One region of the Stenotrophomonas capsici genome, then DNA from elsewhere that is predicted to be linked to it. Evidence: riboswitches for the same ligand, from Rfam matches in the RefSeq annotation. Region 1 holds a riboswitch; the other holds the start of a gene.
The links. A riboswitch is a leader RNA that binds a small molecule or an ion and turns the genes downstream of it on or off. The one in region 1 is predicted to bind glycine.
Positions count from the first base shown of each region.

Region 2: linked by a shared signal. The riboswitch ahead of gcvP (aminomethyl-transferring glycine dehydrogenase) and the one ahead of VA603_RS06330 (trimeric intracellular cation channel family protein) in region 1 are both predicted to bind glycine.

Region 1 covers NZ_JAYFUH010000074.1:865-8,799, forward strand. The annotation lists partial or broken gene glnE (bifunctional [glutamate--ammonia ligase]-adenylyl-L-tyrosine phosphorylase/[glutamate--ammonia-ligase] adenylyltransferase) at 1-717, opposite strand, end outside; gene scpC (succinyl-CoA:acetate CoA-transferase ScpC) at 1,001-2,515, shown strand; glycine riboswitch at 2,664-2,753, shown strand; glycine riboswitch at 2,767-2,871, shown strand; gene VA603_RS06330 (trimeric intracellular cation channel family protein) at 2,960-3,577, shown strand; gene VA603_RS06335 (YegP family protein) at 3,726-4,064, opposite strand; gene VA603_RS06340 (GIY-YIG nuclease family protein) at 4,187-4,447, opposite strand; gene VA603_RS06345 (hypothetical protein) at 4,466-4,909, opposite strand; gene VA603_RS06350 (3-deoxy-7-phosphoheptulonate synthase) at 5,064-6,137, opposite strand; gene trxC (thioredoxin TrxC) at 6,494-6,934, shown strand; gene VA603_RS06360 (YkvA family protein) at 6,953-7,330, shown strand; gene VA603_RS06365 (LysR family transcriptional regulator) at 7,626-7,935, shown strand, end outside.
Region 2 covers NZ_JAYFUH010000061.1:51,890-59,824, forward strand. The annotation lists gene VA603_RS02090 (M1 family metallopeptidase) at 1-757, shown strand, start outside; gene gcvP (aminomethyl-transferring glycine dehydrogenase) at 1,015-3,879, opposite strand; glycine riboswitch at 3,990-4,098, opposite strand; gene VA603_RS02100 (multidrug effflux MFS transporter) at 4,426-5,646, shown strand; gene VA603_RS02105 (hypothetical protein) at 5,717-6,133, shown strand; gene VA603_RS02110 (hypothetical protein) at 6,496-6,927, opposite strand; gene VA603_RS02115 (M2 family metallopeptidase) at 7,262-7,935, opposite strand, start outside.

The DNA of each region.
Region 1 (7,935 bases):
CGACAAGGCCACCCGCCCCGCGGTGCCGAATGGGCGCAAGCGCAGGTCGACGCGGTGGCAAAAGCCTTCGGCGGTGGTTTCATCCAGCAGCCGGGCCAGGCGCTGGCCCAACCGCGCGAAGTACTCCTCGGCCGCCAGCGGACGCGCGCCGTCGGACTCGCCGCCTTCCGGGTAGGCGTAGACCAGGTCGATGTCGGAGGAGAAATTCAGCTCACCGCCGCCGAGCTTGCCCAGCCCGAACACCACCAGCCGCTGCACGCCGCCGTCGGCGCTGCGCACCACGCCGTGGCGGCTGGCGAATTCCTGCTCCAGCGCGGCCAGCGCCAGCTGCAGGCAGTCCTCGGCCAGCCGGGTGGCCCCGGCCAGGGTGGCGTCCACGTCATCCAGCCCCTGCAGGTCGCGCCAGATCAACCGGGTGGAGGCCGCCGCGCGGTAGCGGCGCAGCTGGGTGGGCCAGGCGGTGGGCTGCAGCGGGTCCAGTCCGGGCAACGGGACCGGGGCCGGATCGGGGGCCGCCAGCCGCTCCAGCAGCTCCGGCTGCCGGCACAGCGTGTCGATGGCGAAGTCGCTGGCGATGGCCAGCCGGCGCAGCCCCGCCTCGATGTCCGGCGGCGGCGGCCAGCGCGCCGGGTCCGGCAACGCCAGCTTGAGGCGGGCCAGGGCCCGGTCAATCACCGGGGCAACGTATTCAGGAACTGCGGCGGGGGAATTTTCCATCCGTCGATTCTGGCATCTGCGCATGCCAGCGATCGCCATCTGCGGCGATCGGCCATTAAAAAAGCCCGCTGACAGCGAACTGTCAGCGGGCTTTGCTCCCTCCCCCACGTCGGGATGCAGGGCGATCGTGCGGCCTGCCGAAGCAACTTGCACGCTGCAGTGCAAAACAGTACTTGGCGGTACAAGAGCCTGCGCGCCACAAAAACCATCCCACCAAGGTAGAACCCCCCTGCCCCGCGGGAAGGGCGATAATCCACGGTCCCCACAACAACCCGTAGTCGTCATGTCTGTCGAACGCATCCTGGACGCGCGCCTGCGCGACCGCATCGTCTCCGCCGAACAAGCCGCGGCGCTGATCCAGCCGGGCGAAACCGTCGCCATGAGCGGCTTCACCGGTTCGGGCTACCCCAAGGCGGTGCCGATGGCGCTGGCCAAGCGCATCGAGGACGTGCATGCGCAGGGCCTGCCGTTCCAGATCAAGCTGATGACCGGTGCCTCCACCGCGCCCGAACTGGACGGCGCGCTGGCCAAGGCCGACGGCATCGCCATGCGCATGCCGTTCCAGACCGACCCCGATGCCCGCAAGCGCATCAACGACGGCAAGCTGGACTACATCGACATCCACCTCTCGCACGTCGCCCAGCATGTCTGGTTCGGCTTCTATGGCGAGATCGATACCGCGGTGGTCGAGGTTTCGGCCATCCGCGCCGACGGCGCGCTGGTGCCGTCCACCTCGGTCGGCAACAACAAGACCTGGCTGGACCTGGCCAAGAAGGTGATCATCGAGGTCAACGAGTGGCAGCCCGCCGACATCGAGGGCATGCACGACATCTACTACGGCACCGCGCTGCCGCCGCACCGCAAGCCGATCCCGCTGATCCACGCCAACGACCGCATTGGCCAGACCACGCTGGACGTGGACCCGGACAAGATCGTGGCGGTGGTGCGTACCAATGGCCCGGACCGCAACAGCCCGTTCAAGCCGATCGACGAGGACAGCCGCCTGATCGCCGGCCACCTGATCGAGTTCCTCAAGCACGAAGTGGCCAAGGGCCGCCTGCCGCACAACCTGCTGCCGCTGCAGTCGGGCGTGGGCAACATCCCCAACGCCGTGCTCGCCGGCCTGGCCGACAGTGGCCTGCGCGGACTCAGTGCGTTCACCGAGGTGATCCAGGACGGCATGCTGGACCTGCTCAAGTCCGGCGTGCTCGAGTACGCCTCGTGCACCGGCTTCGCGCTGAGCCCGGAGGCGAACGAGGAGTTCAAGCGCAACATCCGGTTCTACCGCGACCGCATCATCATGCGCACGCAGGAAATGTCGAACCACCCGGAGCTGGTGCGCCGGCTGGGCTGCATCGGCATGAACGGCATGATCGAGGTGGACATCTACGGCAACGTGAACTCCACCCATGTCATGGGCAGCCGCATCATGAACGGCATCGGCGGTTCGGGCGACTTCACCCGCAACGGCTTCCTGTCCACCTTCCTGAGCCCGTCGATGGCCAAGGGCGGCAGCATCTCGGCGATCGTGCCGATGGTCAGCCACGTCGACCACACCGAGCACGACGTCTCGATCATCGTCACCGAGCAGGGCCTGGCCGACCTGCGCGGCCTGCCGCCGCGTGCCCGCGCCCGCCAGGTGATCGACAACTGCGCGCACCCGGGCTACCGCGACCAGCTCAACGACTACTTCGACCGCGCCTGCCGCGACAGCTACGGCAAGCACACCCCGCACCTGCTGCCCGAAGCGCTGTCCTGGCACCAGCGCTACATCGACACGGGCAGCATGAAGGCCTGAGCAACGCCCGCGGCAGCGGGCATGCAGTCGCAGCACCGAAGCAGCCGACGGCCCCGCCGCCGGCTGTTTTCATGTGGGAGCGGGGGCACCGACAGGCGCGGACTGCCAGATCCGGCCAGTTCATGCTGCAACGCAGCAGTTACACTGGCACCCGGATGCAGGAGAGAGGCGCCACGCTGGCGCCCGCCGAAGGCGCAGGCTCCCATGATCGCTCAGGCCGGTGGGCTGGAATCCCACCAACCATGCATCCGACACGCCGAGCTGGAGAGAGGTCGCCGGACACCGTCCGCGCGATCCGCCGAAGGGGCACGCGGCCATCACCGCTGAACTCTCAGGCACAAGGGACAGCGGGAGCGGCACCGGTCAACGCAGTCCCATCCTTGCCCAGGCAAGGGTGGCGGCAGGCGCATGGCCGGCCCCACCGCTCTGCCAGGAACCCACAGCATGCTGCTTTCCCTCATCTACCTGATCGCCATTTCCGCCGAAGCCATGACCGGCGCGCTGGCCGCCGGCCGGCGCCGCATGGACCTGTTCGGCGTGGTCATGATCGCCTGCGTCACCGCTCTGGGCGGTGGCTCGCTGCGCGACATCCTGCTCGGCCACTACCCGCTGGGTTGGGTGAAACACCCCGAGTACCTGGGCTTCACCGTCTGCGCGGCGCTGGTCGCCACCTGGCTGGCGCGCTGGATGCACCACTTCCGCAGCACCTTCCTGGTGCTGGACGGGCTGGGCCTGATCGCCTTCACCCTGATCGGCTGCGCCATCGCGCGCGAGGCCGGGCATGCCCCGCAGATCGTGCTGATCGCCGGCACGCTGACCGGCGCGTTCGGCGGCGTGCTGCGCGACATCCTCTGCAACGAGGTGCCGCTGATCTTCCAGAAGGAGCTGTACGCGATCATCTCGCTGCTCACCGGTGCGGCCTACCTGCTGTTGCTGCACTGGCAGGTGGCCGACGACACCGCGATCGTGTGCTGCCTGGTGGGCGGTTTCGCACTGCGCCTGCTGGCCATCCGCTACCGCTGGGAGATGCCCAAGTTCGTGTACCAGGACGAGGTGCATTGAGCTGGCTGGTGCTGCCCTCACCCCAACCCCTCTCCCGCGTGCGGGAGAGGGGCCAGGTTCACGACAGTTTGAAGTGATCGGCGCAACTGCAGTTTCAAAGCCCCTCTCCCGCACGCGGGAGAGGGGTTGGGGTAAGGGCAAAACCCAACTACCCCGCCGTCTTGTCCTTCACCGTCGTGCTCGGCCCGTTGCCCTTGACGCTGGTGATGCCGGCTTCGCGCGCGGCCTGCGATGCGTACAGCTGGCTGCTGCCGATCACCTGGTGGTTGGCGGCCTTGAGATTGAAATGGTGTCGACCATCGCTGCTGGTCTTGCGCTCGTAATGCGCTTCATCGGGGCTGTTCTTCTGCACCGAGGCGATGCCGTTCTCGGCCGACGCGCGCGTGGTGTAACGCTCGCTGGTGAGGATCACCTCGGCGTTGCCTGCCTTGAGCACGAAGTAGAACTGCCCGTCCTTGCTCTTCTCCAACTCGTACCAACCTGCCATCACGAACCCTCCGCTTGAGGACGATGCCGACATGCCGCTGGACAGCCGCATGCGTGGCTGTGGTGCCCGGCTGCCCGGGCGTTGGCGCCGCCCGGAACGGCGGCTGCAAGCCAGACTCTACCTCAATCCCCGGCCCGCTCCAGCCACGCCAGCTTGTGCTGGCGGGGGAGCTGTTTGATCTGCCATTCCGCGCGCGAGGCGGCGGCACGGTCGGCGTACGGGCGCATGCCCAGTACCCGCAGCGGCGGGTGCGCGCGCGTGTAACGCGCGCCCTTGCCGGCCAGATGGGCCTGGAAGCGCGCCTGTACATCGGTGCTGATACCCGCGTAGTAGCTGCCATCGCGGCATTCCAGCAGGTACAGGAACCAGGCACCGTTACCCACGCGCGCTCCCGCCCGCTGTTACAGGCTCGCCGCGTCGGCGATCTTGCACAGGCCTTCACCCACCGCCTTGTTGGAGGTCAGCTGGCCGCCCTTGATGCTGAAACGCACTTCAACGCGGATGGACCCGTCGTTCTGGCGGCGCACGGTGGTGCGCAGCGGCACGGTGGAGCCACCACCACCGCGTACCGTCTGCTCGGCGGCGATGTAGCCGGTCTGCTCGTTCGGCGAGACACCCACCAGCCCCTCGGCCTCGATCGCGGCCACGGTCTTGCGGAAAGCCTCGGGGTAGCTGATGCCTTCGTGGTCGGTGGAGGCCAGGAACTGCTTGCCGGTGGTGAAGCCACCGCTCACCGCCAGGTTCTGCAGGCAGCCACTGCCCGAATCCACGACTTCCCTCTTGGCCATCGCCACGGTCGGCACCAGCATCATTGCCAGCACCATACTGCACGTACGGATACGCATCACTTCCTTCTCCATAAGCGGTGATTTCTAGGCTTCCTGCCGCGTGAGGCGCTCTCCCCTGAGACCACAGCAGGCGGGAGGCATTGCGCCTCCCGCCGCGTAAATTACTTGGACTGGCCGGTGCGTGCCAGTGTGGCTGTCACGCTTGGCCCAGTCAGGCGGCCGCTTCCAGCTGTGCCTGGCGGCGCCCACGCACGGCCTCGGCCAGCCGCTCAAGCACCTGCACGGTGCTGTCCCAGTCGATGCAGCCGTCGGTGATGCTCTGCCCGTAGACCAGCGGCTGGCCCTGGACCAGCTCCTGGCGGCCGGCCACCAGGTGGCTCTCGATCATCACCCCGACGATGCGCTGCTCGCCGCCCTCCAGCTGGCCGGCGATGTCCTCGATCACGCGCGGCTGGTTCTCCGGCTTCTTGCTGCTGTTGGCGTGGCTGGCGTCGATCATCAACCGCGCCGGCAGCTGCGACTTGCCCAGCACCTCGCTGGCCGCCTGCACGCTGGCCGCGTCGTAGTTGGGCGCCTTGCCGCCACGCAGGATCACGTGGCAGTCCGGGTTGCCCTGGGTGGCCACGATGGCGGTGCCGCCCTCCTTGGTCACCGACAGGAAGTGGTGCGGGTGCGAGGCCGCGCCGACTGCGTCGGCGGCGATCTTCACGTCACCGGTGGTGCCGTTCTTGAAGCCCACCGGGCACGACAGCCCGGAGGCCAGCTCGCGGTGCACCTGGCTTTCGGTGGTGCGCGCGCCGATCGCGCCCCAGGCCACCAGGTCGGCGATGTACTGCGGCGAGATCACGTCCAGGAACTCCACGCCCGCCGGCAGGCCGAGGCGGTTGATGTCGCGCAGCAGGCCGCGCGCCAAGCGCAGGCCCTTGTTGATGTTGAAGCTGCCGTCCAGGTCCGGGTCGTTGATCAGGCCCTTCCAGCCAACCGTGGTGCGCGGCTTCTCGAAGTACACGCGCATGACGATCTCCAGCTCGCCGCCGAGCGCATCGCGCAGCGGGCGCAGGCGCTGGGCGTACTCCATCGCCGCGACCGGGTCGTGGATGGAGCACGGGCCGACCACCACCGCCAGGCGATCATCCTCGCCATGCAGGATGCGGTGCAGCGCGGCGCGGGCGTCGGCCACGGTCTGCGAGGCCTCCTCGTCGCAGGGCAGCAGCGACAGCAGCTGGGCCGGCGGGGTCAGCGGTTCAAGTTTGCGGATGCGCAGGTCGTCGGTGTGGGGGGGCATTGCGGGGGTCTCCAATCCAGATCGTGAAGGGTGTGGCCCCAGCGCTGGCGGCATGAAAAAAGCCGCCAGGTTGGCTGGCGGCTTTTCGGGAATGCGTCTGAAGGTTTCTTCAGGGTGAGCGCAGTCCTTCCTCCGCCAGCGGCTTCGGAAAGTAATACCAAAAGTAAAAGCTGGCGCGGGCTGCGTTCATGGGCTGCATTGATAACACGCTTTTTTGTGCAATGCGACAGTTACAGCCGCAACGGACGCGGCGGTGGTTTCGTTCATCCAGCGCCGTTGCGGGCCGCCCCCGGTCGCCCGCGCTTCACCCCGGCGGCCACATACTGCAGCGCAGTCCACTCCTGTCCCACATGCCGATGAGCACCCCGAGCCCCGACCTGCTGCAGATCGCCTGCCCGCACTGCAATGCCATCAACCGCGTGCCGGGCACGCGGCTGGCGCAGTCGCCTGCGTGCGGCCGCTGCCACCAGGCCCTGTTCACCGCTGTGCCGATCGCCCTGGATGATGCTGCCTTCCAGGCACATGCGCAGCGCTCGCAGATTCCGCTGCTGATCGACTTCTGGGCGGCATGGTGTGGCCCCTGCCGGCAGATGGCACCGGAGTTCGCCAAGGCTGCCGCGCAGCTGGAACCGCACATGCGGCTGGCCAAGGTCGACACCGAGGCGCAGCCGGCGCTGGCCGCGCGCTTTGCCATCCGCAGCATCCCGACCATGGTGCTGCTGCAGGGCGGGCGCGAGATCGCGCGCCAGTCCGGCGCGATGTCGGCCAGCCAGATCGTGCAGTGGGCCCGTCGCTGACGACGGCATCGAACACACATGGCAGGTCTGCGCCAATGGGCCAGGGAGCTGAAGCGACAGACGCTGGTCGTCTACTTCGTGGCGCGCGACCCGCGCACGCCATGGCCGCTGCGCCTGCTCGCCCTCGGGATCGCGGCGTATGCGCTGAGCCCCATCGATCTCATCCCGGACGTCATCCCGCTCCTGGGCTATCTCGACGACCTGGTGATCGTGCCGCTCGGTCTGCTGCTGGTGCTGCGCCGGGTGCCGGCAGAAGTACTCGATGACGCCCGGCAGCGGGCTGCGGCCGCGGCGACACGGCCGGTCAGCCGCGCCATGGCCGCCATCATCGTGGTCGTCTGGATCGCATCGCTGACGGCGCTGGGGGCATGGCTCTGGCGGTCGATGCCGGCCTGATTCCTGCCGGGACGTGCGTTCGCGCGTAGCAACCTGATCCAGGCGATGCCGTGCGTTCATCGTTGGAGCGAACCACGGTCGTTGGCGTCCGGCTGTTGCCGCAGTACACCGTGGCAAGGCCGTTGGTGTGGCGTTGTTTCCTGACGGAACAATGGCGACTGTAACCCCGTTGTCCCGAAACAGAACGGTGGAAACCACGCAGGAATGCGGGCCACGCGTGGTTGGCGATGCCGCGCATTACAGCTGCCGGGCGACTCCCCATACTGGACTGCCCCATCGCCACTCCGCCACGCGCATGCGTACCGAATCCCGGTTGCTCCAGATGTTCGTCGCCGTGGCCGACGCGCTGTCCTTCACCCGCGCGGCCGACGCCCTGCACGTTGCCCAGCCATGGCTGTCCGCGCAGATCCGCAAGCTCGAACGACAATTGGGCTTCGAGCTGTTCATCCGCGACAGCCGGCGCGTCGCGCTGAGCGAACAGGGGGCCGCGCTGCTCGCGCCGGCACGGGCGGTGATGCAGGCACTGGATGCGTTCAACGCCGGCGCGCTGCTGCTGCGCCGGCAGCAGGAGTGGCCGCTGCTGCGGATCGGGCTGCCACCGTATT
Region 2 (7,935 bases), on a different contig from region 1:
TGGGTTGGACGACCTGTTCGAAGGTGATGCCACGCGCCAGGCGGCATTCCGCAAGTACGCCTACGCCCGCCTGGAGCCGGTGCTGGCCTCGCTGGGCTGGGATGACCGGGATGGCGAATCGGCGCAGACGCGCCAGCTGCGCGGCGGCCTGATCGCCATGCTCGGCGCGATGGACGACCCGCAGGTGATCGCCGAAGCGCGCCGCCGCTTCGCCGCCTTCCTGGCCAAGCCCGAATCGCTGTCGCCGGAGTTGCGCCGCACCGTGCTGGGCGTGGTCGCACGACACGCCGATGCCGCGACCTGGGAGCAGTTGCATGCCCTGGCGAAGAAGGAGACGTCCTCGATGGTGCGGGACCAGTACTACCACCTGCTGGCGCAGAGCAAGGACGTGGCGCTGGCGCAGCGTGCACTGGACATGGCCTTGACCGAAGAGCCGGGCGCGACCAACGGTGCCGGCATGATCGGCGGCGTGTCGCGCGAGCACCCGGACCTGGCCTTCGACTTCGCGGTGGCCAACCGCGAGAAGGTGGAGACGCTGGTGGACGGTACCTCGCGGGCAGGCTACTTCCCGCAGCTGGGGGCCTCGGCCGACAACCTGCAGATGGTCGACAAGATCAACGCCTTCGCCGACAAGTACATCGCCGCCACCTCGCGCCGCGATGCGGAGACGGTGATCGCCGGCATCCAGACGCGGGTGAAGCTGCGCGCCGAGCGCAAGCCGCAGGTGGATGCCTGGTTGCGGAAGAACGGGTATTGAGAAAATGGGGGCTGAGTTGTTGCGGTGAAGCGGTGACGCGGCCCTCACCCCAACCCCTCTCCCGCAGGCGGGAGAGGAGCTCAGTTCCCTGCAGGTTGAAGCATTACTCGCAATTGCTGCTTTGAAGCCCCTCTCCCGTGTACGGGAGAGGGGTTGGGGTGAGGGCAGCTTCTAGCTCTCAGCCCCCAGCGCCCAAACAAAAAGCCAGCCGGTTCGCACCGGCTGGCTTTGTCACATCAGGCCAACGCAGAAGCCGATCAGGCTTCCACGTCTTCCTTGTACGCATCCACCGGGATGCAGGCGCACATGATGTTCTTGTCGCCGTACACGTTGTCCACGCGTGCCACCGGCGGCCAGTACTTCTGCAGCTTCAGCGACGGCAGCGGGAAGGCGGCCAGTTCGCGCGGATAGGCGTGGGTCCACTCGCTGGCCGACACCGCGCCGGCGGTGTGCGGGGCGTGCTTGAGCGGGTTGTCCTCGCGGTCCAGGCGACCGTCCTCGATGGCCTGGATCTCCTCGCGGATCTGGATCATCGCGTCGATGAAGCGGTCCAGCTCGTGCTGCGATTCGCTCTCGGTCGGCTCCACCATCAGCGTGCCGGCGACCGGGAAGCTCAGGGTCGGGGCGTGGAAGCCGAAGTCGATCAGGCGCTTGGCCACGTCCTCGGCGCCGATGCCGGAGGTCTTCTCCAGCGGACGCACGTCCAGGATGCACTCGTGTGCCACCAGGCCGTTGCGGCCGGTGTACAGCGTCTTGTAGTGCGGGGCCAAGCGCTTGGCGATGTAGTTGGCATTGAGCAGTGCCACCTGGGTGGCCTTGCGCAGGCCGGCGGTGCCCATCAGGGTGATGTACATCCAGCTGATCGGCAGGATCGAGGCGCTGCCGAAGCTGGCCGCGCTGACCATGCCGACCGGGCCGTTGTCACCGAGCTTGCCCGGCAGGTACGGGGCAAGGTGCGACTTGACCGCGCACGGGCCCACGCCCGGGCCGCCGCCGCCGTGCGGGATGCAGAAGGTCTTGTGCAGGTTAAGGTGCGACACGTCCGAGCCCCACTTGCCGGGCTTGGCCACGCCGACCAGGGCGTTCATGTTGGCACCGTCGGTGTACACCTGGCCGCCATGCTGGTGGATGATCTGGCAGATCTCGACCACCTCTTCCTCGAACACGCCGTGCGTGGACGGGTAGGTCATCATGATCGCGGCCAGGCGGTCGCTGTACTTCTCGGCGTTGCGGCGGATGTCATCGACATCGACGTTGCCGTTGGCATCGGTCTTGGTGACCACCACGGTCATGCCGCACATCTGCGCCGAGGCCGGGTTGGTGCCGTGCGCCGAATCCGGGATCAGGCAGATGTCGCGATGGCCTTCGCCGCGCGAGCGGTGGTAGGCGCGGATCGCCAGCAGGCCGGCGTACTCGCCCTGCGCGCCGGAATTGGGCTGCAGGCTCACCGCGTCGTAGCCGGTGCATTCGACCAGCATCGCTTCCAGACCGTCGATCAGCTCCTTGTAGCCCTGCGCCTGGTCGGCCGGTGCCAGCGGGTGGATGTTGGCGAACTCCGGCCAGGTCACCGGGATCATCTCGGCGGTGGCGTTGAGCTTCATGGTGCAGCTGCCCAGCGGGATCATGGTGCGATCCATCGCCAGGTCCTTGTCGGCCAGCGAGCGCAGGTAGCGCAGCATCTCGTGCTCGCTGTGGTGCGTGTTGAACACCGGGTGGGTCAGGAACGCACTGGTGCGCAGCAGGCCCTTGGGCAGGGCATCGGCGGTGGCGGCGTCCAGTGCATCGACGTCGACCGTGGCGCCAAACAGCTGGCCCAGCGCGACGATGTCGGCGCGGGTGGCGGTTTCGTCCAGGCTGATGCCGACCGCGCCTGCATCGATCACGCGCACGTTGATGCCCGCGGCCACGGCCTTGGCCTGTACCGCCGCGGCGTCGACGCCGGTGACGTGCAGGGTGTCGAAGAAGTCATTGCCGACCGCAACGCCAGCGGTACGCAGTGCGCTGGCCAGGATCGCGGCCAGGCGGTGGGTGCGGCGGGCGATGCGCAGCAGGCCTTCCGGGCCGTGGTAGACGGCGTACATCGAGGCCATCACCGCCAGCAGCACCTGGGCGGTGCAGATGTTGGAGGTGGCTTTCTCGCGGCGGATGTGCTGCTCGCGGGTCTGCAGGGTCAGGCGGTAGGCCGGCTTGCCTTCGGCATCGACCGACACGCCGATCAGGCGGCCCGGCATCGAGCGCTTGTAGGCGTCACGGCAGGCCATGAAGGCCGCATGCGGGCCGCCGAAGCCGAACGGCACGCCGAAACGCTGGCTGTTGCCGATGGCGATGTCCGCGCCCCATTCGCCGGGAGCGGCGATCAGGGTCAGCGCGAGCAGGTCGGTGGCCACGGCGACCAGGCCCTGGCGGGCATGGATGGCCTCCACCAGCGCCTTGTGGTCACCGATGTGGCCGGTGGTGTCGGGGTACTGCAGCAGCACGCCGAACACGTCGGCGGTCATGGCTTCGGCCGGGGTGCCGACCTGCAGCTCGATGCCCATCGGCTCGGCGCGGGTGCGTAGCAGTTCCAGCGTCTGCGGGTGCACGGCGTCGTGCACGAAGAACACCTTGGACCTGGACTTGGCCGAACGCTTGGCCAGGGTCATCGCCTCGGCGGCAGCGGTGGCTTCGTCCAGCAGCGAGGCGTTGGCGATCTCCATGCCGGTCAGGTCGGCGACCAGGGTCTGGAAGTTGATCAGCGCTTCCATGCGGCCCTGCGAGATCTCCGCCTGGTACGGGGTGTAGGCGGTGTACCAGGCCGGGTTTTCCAGGATGTTGCGCAGGATGACGTTCGGCGTGTGGGTGCCGTAGTAGCCCTGGCCGATGAAGCTGCGCAGCACCTTGTTCTTGCCGGCGATGGCGCGGATCTTGGCCAGCGCCTCGACCTCGGTGAGCGATTCGGGCAGCGCCAGCGGTGCCGGCGACTTGATCGAGCCCGGCACGATGGCGTCGGTCAGGGCTTCAAGCGAATCATGGCCAACGGTGCGCAGCATCTGCGCGATTTCTGCATCGTTGGGGCCGATGTGGCGGTCGACGAACGCGGAGGAGTGTTCGAGTTCGCGCAGCGAAGGGGTGTTCTGGGTCATGGCTGACGTCCGGAGAAGGCATGCAGGGCTGGGGCGGTGAGCCAGGCAAGCACCGGTACGGCCCCGCTGCCGCGCAGGCGGCATCACGGCCGGCAAGCCGGTGGCTTGCCTCGCGCCCCTCTGTCCTTTTGCCTGAGAGTTTGGAAGCAACGCGACGAGGATCGTGTGCTTCGTGCCCCTTCGGCGCCGGATTGAACCGGTCTCTCCAGAGTTTTGGTGCAGGTGGTATCGGGCCTGAGCGATTTACGGGCGTTTGCGCCTTCGGCAGCGGGGTCAGCCGCTTCTCCCACCGTGTTCGTACAGCCCGCCGATTATAGCCCGGGGCAGACCTGCGCACCGGCTTAGATTACCATTCCGTTCCCGGCCCGAAGATCGCGCGTTGCACGCGGTGGGCGGGGAGGCCGGTACCGCGGGCTGACGCGGGTTCATGTCCGGATAAACAGGCGCGATATGGCCGCGCGGCGTTACCGTGTCCGGCCCTGTTCATTTTTCCCTCCCGCACCGGTCTGCCTGCCGGTGCCGATGCACGTTGTTCCACAGGAAGCCATGAAAGCAAGCAAGCAGGTTTCGCTGCGACGGATCGCCGCGCTGGTGGCCGGGTTGTCGATGTTCGGCCCGTTCGCCATCGACGCGGTGTTCCCCGCGTTCCCGCAGATCGGCGCGCAGATGGGCGCCGACAAACTGGCCATGCAGCAGGTCATCAGCGTCTACCTGCTCACCTATGCGCTGATGAGCCTGGTCCACGGCGCGCTGTCCGATGCGCTGGGCCGCAAGCGGGTGATCATCGGCGGGCTGGTGGTGTTCATCCTGGCCTCGATCGGCTGCGCGCTGTCGCGCGACATGGGCTCGCTGCTGCTGTTCCGCGGCCTGCAGGGCCTGTCCGCCGGCGTGGGCTACATCATCGGCCGGGCGGTCATCCGTGACCTGTACGACGGCGACGACGCCCAGCGGCTGATGAGCCAGGTGTCGATGATCTTCTCCATCGCCCCGGCCATCGCCCCGATCATCGGTGGCTGGCTGCTGGGCTGGAGCCATTGGCAGGGCATCTTCTGGTTCCTGGTGGCGTTCTCCACGCTGCTGCTGGTGGTTACCTGCCTGTGGCTGCCGGAAACCCACCCGCCGCAGGCCCGGCTGAGCCTGCGCCCGGCACGGCTGGCCCAGGATTACTGGAGCATCGCGGTCAACCCGCGCTTCCTGCGCCTGGCCCTGGCCGGCTCGCTGGGCTTTGGCGGGCTGTTCCTGTACATCGCCTCGGCACCGGCCTTCATCCTGGACCTGCTGCACCTGAACGAGCAGCAGTTCGCCTGGTTGTTCATCCCGACCATCGGCGGCATGGCGCTGGGCGCCTATGCCTCCGGCCGCGCGGCCGGGCGCATCGCCGGCGCGCGCGCGGTGCGGATCGGCTATGCGTTCATGGCGGTGGCGGCGGTCTACAACATTGCCTACAACGCGCTGGCCCCGCAGATGAGCGTGCCGTGGGCGGTGCTGGCGCTGACCCTCAATTCGTTCGGCGTGGCGCTGATCTTCCCGATCCTGAGCCTGGCGATCCTGGACATGTACCCGCGCCAGCGCGGCACGGCCTCCTCGATGCAGGCCTTCAGCACGCTGGTGACCAATGCGGTCATCGCCGGGGTGTTGTCGCCGCTGCTCAGCCGCAGTGGCCTGAGCCTGGCCATCGGCGCGGCGTTGTTCGCGCTGGGCAGCGGGCTGATGTGGAAGTGGGAGCGCATCAGCCAGCGTGCCCAACGCAACACCCCGGCGGCCTGATCCATCTTCACCCCCGATCGGGGACACTATCCCTGCCGCCATCAGCGGCGACGGCAAAGAGCACACCACGATGTCGATTCAATCCAAGGGCCGCCGCGAGGCGAAGAAGAAGCTGGCCGAGCGCGCCCGCAACCAGGCCGAGGCCAACCCGGCACCGAAGGCCAAGGTCGAGCCGCACGCCGAACTGCGTGACCAGCAGCGCAGCCTGCTGGCGGGCATCGTCCGCCGCGACGGCGAGTGGGTGCTGGGCATGGACGGCAAGATCGCCGGCGAGACCACCAGCGCCGCACGCGTGCTGGCGCTGATCATGCAGGCCGCCGAATGGCACGAGAACAACAACACCCCGGTGCGCCTGATGTATTCCGACGCACTGAAGGACGCCGCGCACGCGGAGGTGGCCGAGCAGGGCATCGATTTCGACACCTACAAGCGCAACCTGGCCGGTGAGCTGGGCGTGGGCGCGAAGCGCGCCGCTGGCACGCATTGAGCGTCTGCGGGGAAGTTGCCGGATCAGCGAAGGCGCCGAGGGCGCCTTTGTTGTTTCTGCGGCAGGCGTGTCACCTGGAGCGGCAGGCCCATCCCTTCAAGGTGCAGCGATGTCGCCCCTGTGCCGGTGATCTCGCATGGGGCGCCGGCATTGCCCGTTGAAGCGGCACGGATGTCGAAAAAAGCGTCAGTCATGCCGCTTCGGATGGCACGCATCGGGAGGGATGTGCCAGCGATGCCGCGGGAAGTGGCAACGATGCCGGGAAAAGCGGCAACGATGACGCCATGGGCCCCGACGGCACGCCGACCCGGTTGCCAGGGATCCGCAGGAGCGGCCTTCCATCCAGCCGCCTGGCCCGGTAATCAGTCCTCTTCGATCCGCATGCTGCCCAGCACCTGCTCGGCCTTGGCCTGCAGGTTCGGGTCGCGGTGAGCGTCGGTGTAGCGGTGGTAGTAGCGCAGCTCGTAGCCAACATCGGCGTAGCGCGGCGAACCGCAGGACAAGGTGTATTGCTCGGCCCATTGCCGTTGTCCATCGGCGGCGGGTTGCCGCAGCTCAAGCCGCAGGTGGATGCTGGCGCAGCGCTTGTCCGCCGGGTATTCCCTTACCTGCAGGTGGTTGATGGTGGCGACGGGACTGTTGGAGAAGTCCTGCTCCAGCTTGCGCCGGATGTTCTCGATGTAGCCGGAAAGGGGCTGGTCGGGACATCGGGCCGGGTCATGTAGGCCTCGATCTTCCTGCTGTCGGTGGTCGAGCCCGCGTTCCAGTCGACGCTGAGGTTTGCGCTGCCCCACTTGTCCTGTTTCCAGTCCTTGCCCGCCGGCGGTGTGAACGTGAAGCCGAAGGCGCGATCGCGTTCGGTGTAGCCGACGCGGAGGGGCTCGGTGTGTTGTGCCGCCCATCCGGCCGCAGTGTGCGTGGCGAGCAGGAGGAAAAGCACGGTGCGTGCTGCAGGGGGCATTCGGGTCTCCAGGAGTAGGCGGGCAAGATGTTCATGCCAATGCGGGCTGTCAATGTCGGGCCGGTGGAGCCTGTCCCGCATCCGCATGATCTCCGTCATGCGCCTGACCGTGGATGAACGAAGGGCGCCGAAACGGCGCCCTTCGTGGTCAACCTGGTCCGTCGTGTTTACGGCGTGGTCGTCGGTGCCGCGACGGCCGCCGGCGGCGCGGCCGTCCAGCCGCACATCTGGCCTTCGTTCTGCTGCTTCAGCCATTCCTGCAGCGGGGCGAAGTATTCCAGCATCGGGCCGGCGTCGAGCTTGTCGTTGCCGGTCAGCTCCTTGAGCGTGGCCTGCCACGGCTGGCTGGAGCCCTTGCTCAGCATCGCCCAGAACTTCTGGCCGGCTTCCTTGTTGCCATAGAAGCTGCACTCGTTGAGCGGGCCGGTGTAACCGGACGCATCGCACAGGCCCTTGTAGAACTGGTACTGCAGGATGCGCGCCAGGAAGTAGCGCAGGTACGGGGTGTTGCCCGGCACGTGGTACTTGGCGCCGGCGTCGAAGAACTCCTCGCCGCGTGCGCTGGCCGGGGCCACGCCCTGGTACTGGGCCTTCAGCTCCCACCACTTCTGGTTGTACTGGTCCGGCTTGATCGAACCGTCGAACACGCCCCAGCGCCAGCGGTCGATCATCAGGCCGAATGGCAGGAACGACACGCCGGACATTGCCATGCGCATCTGCGCGTTGATGGTGGCCTCGCGGCTTTCCTGCTGCGCACCGACCAGGCCGATCGAGTTCAGGTACTTCGGCGTCATCGCCAGCACGATGGTGTCACCGATGGCCTCGTGGAAGCCGTCGTTGG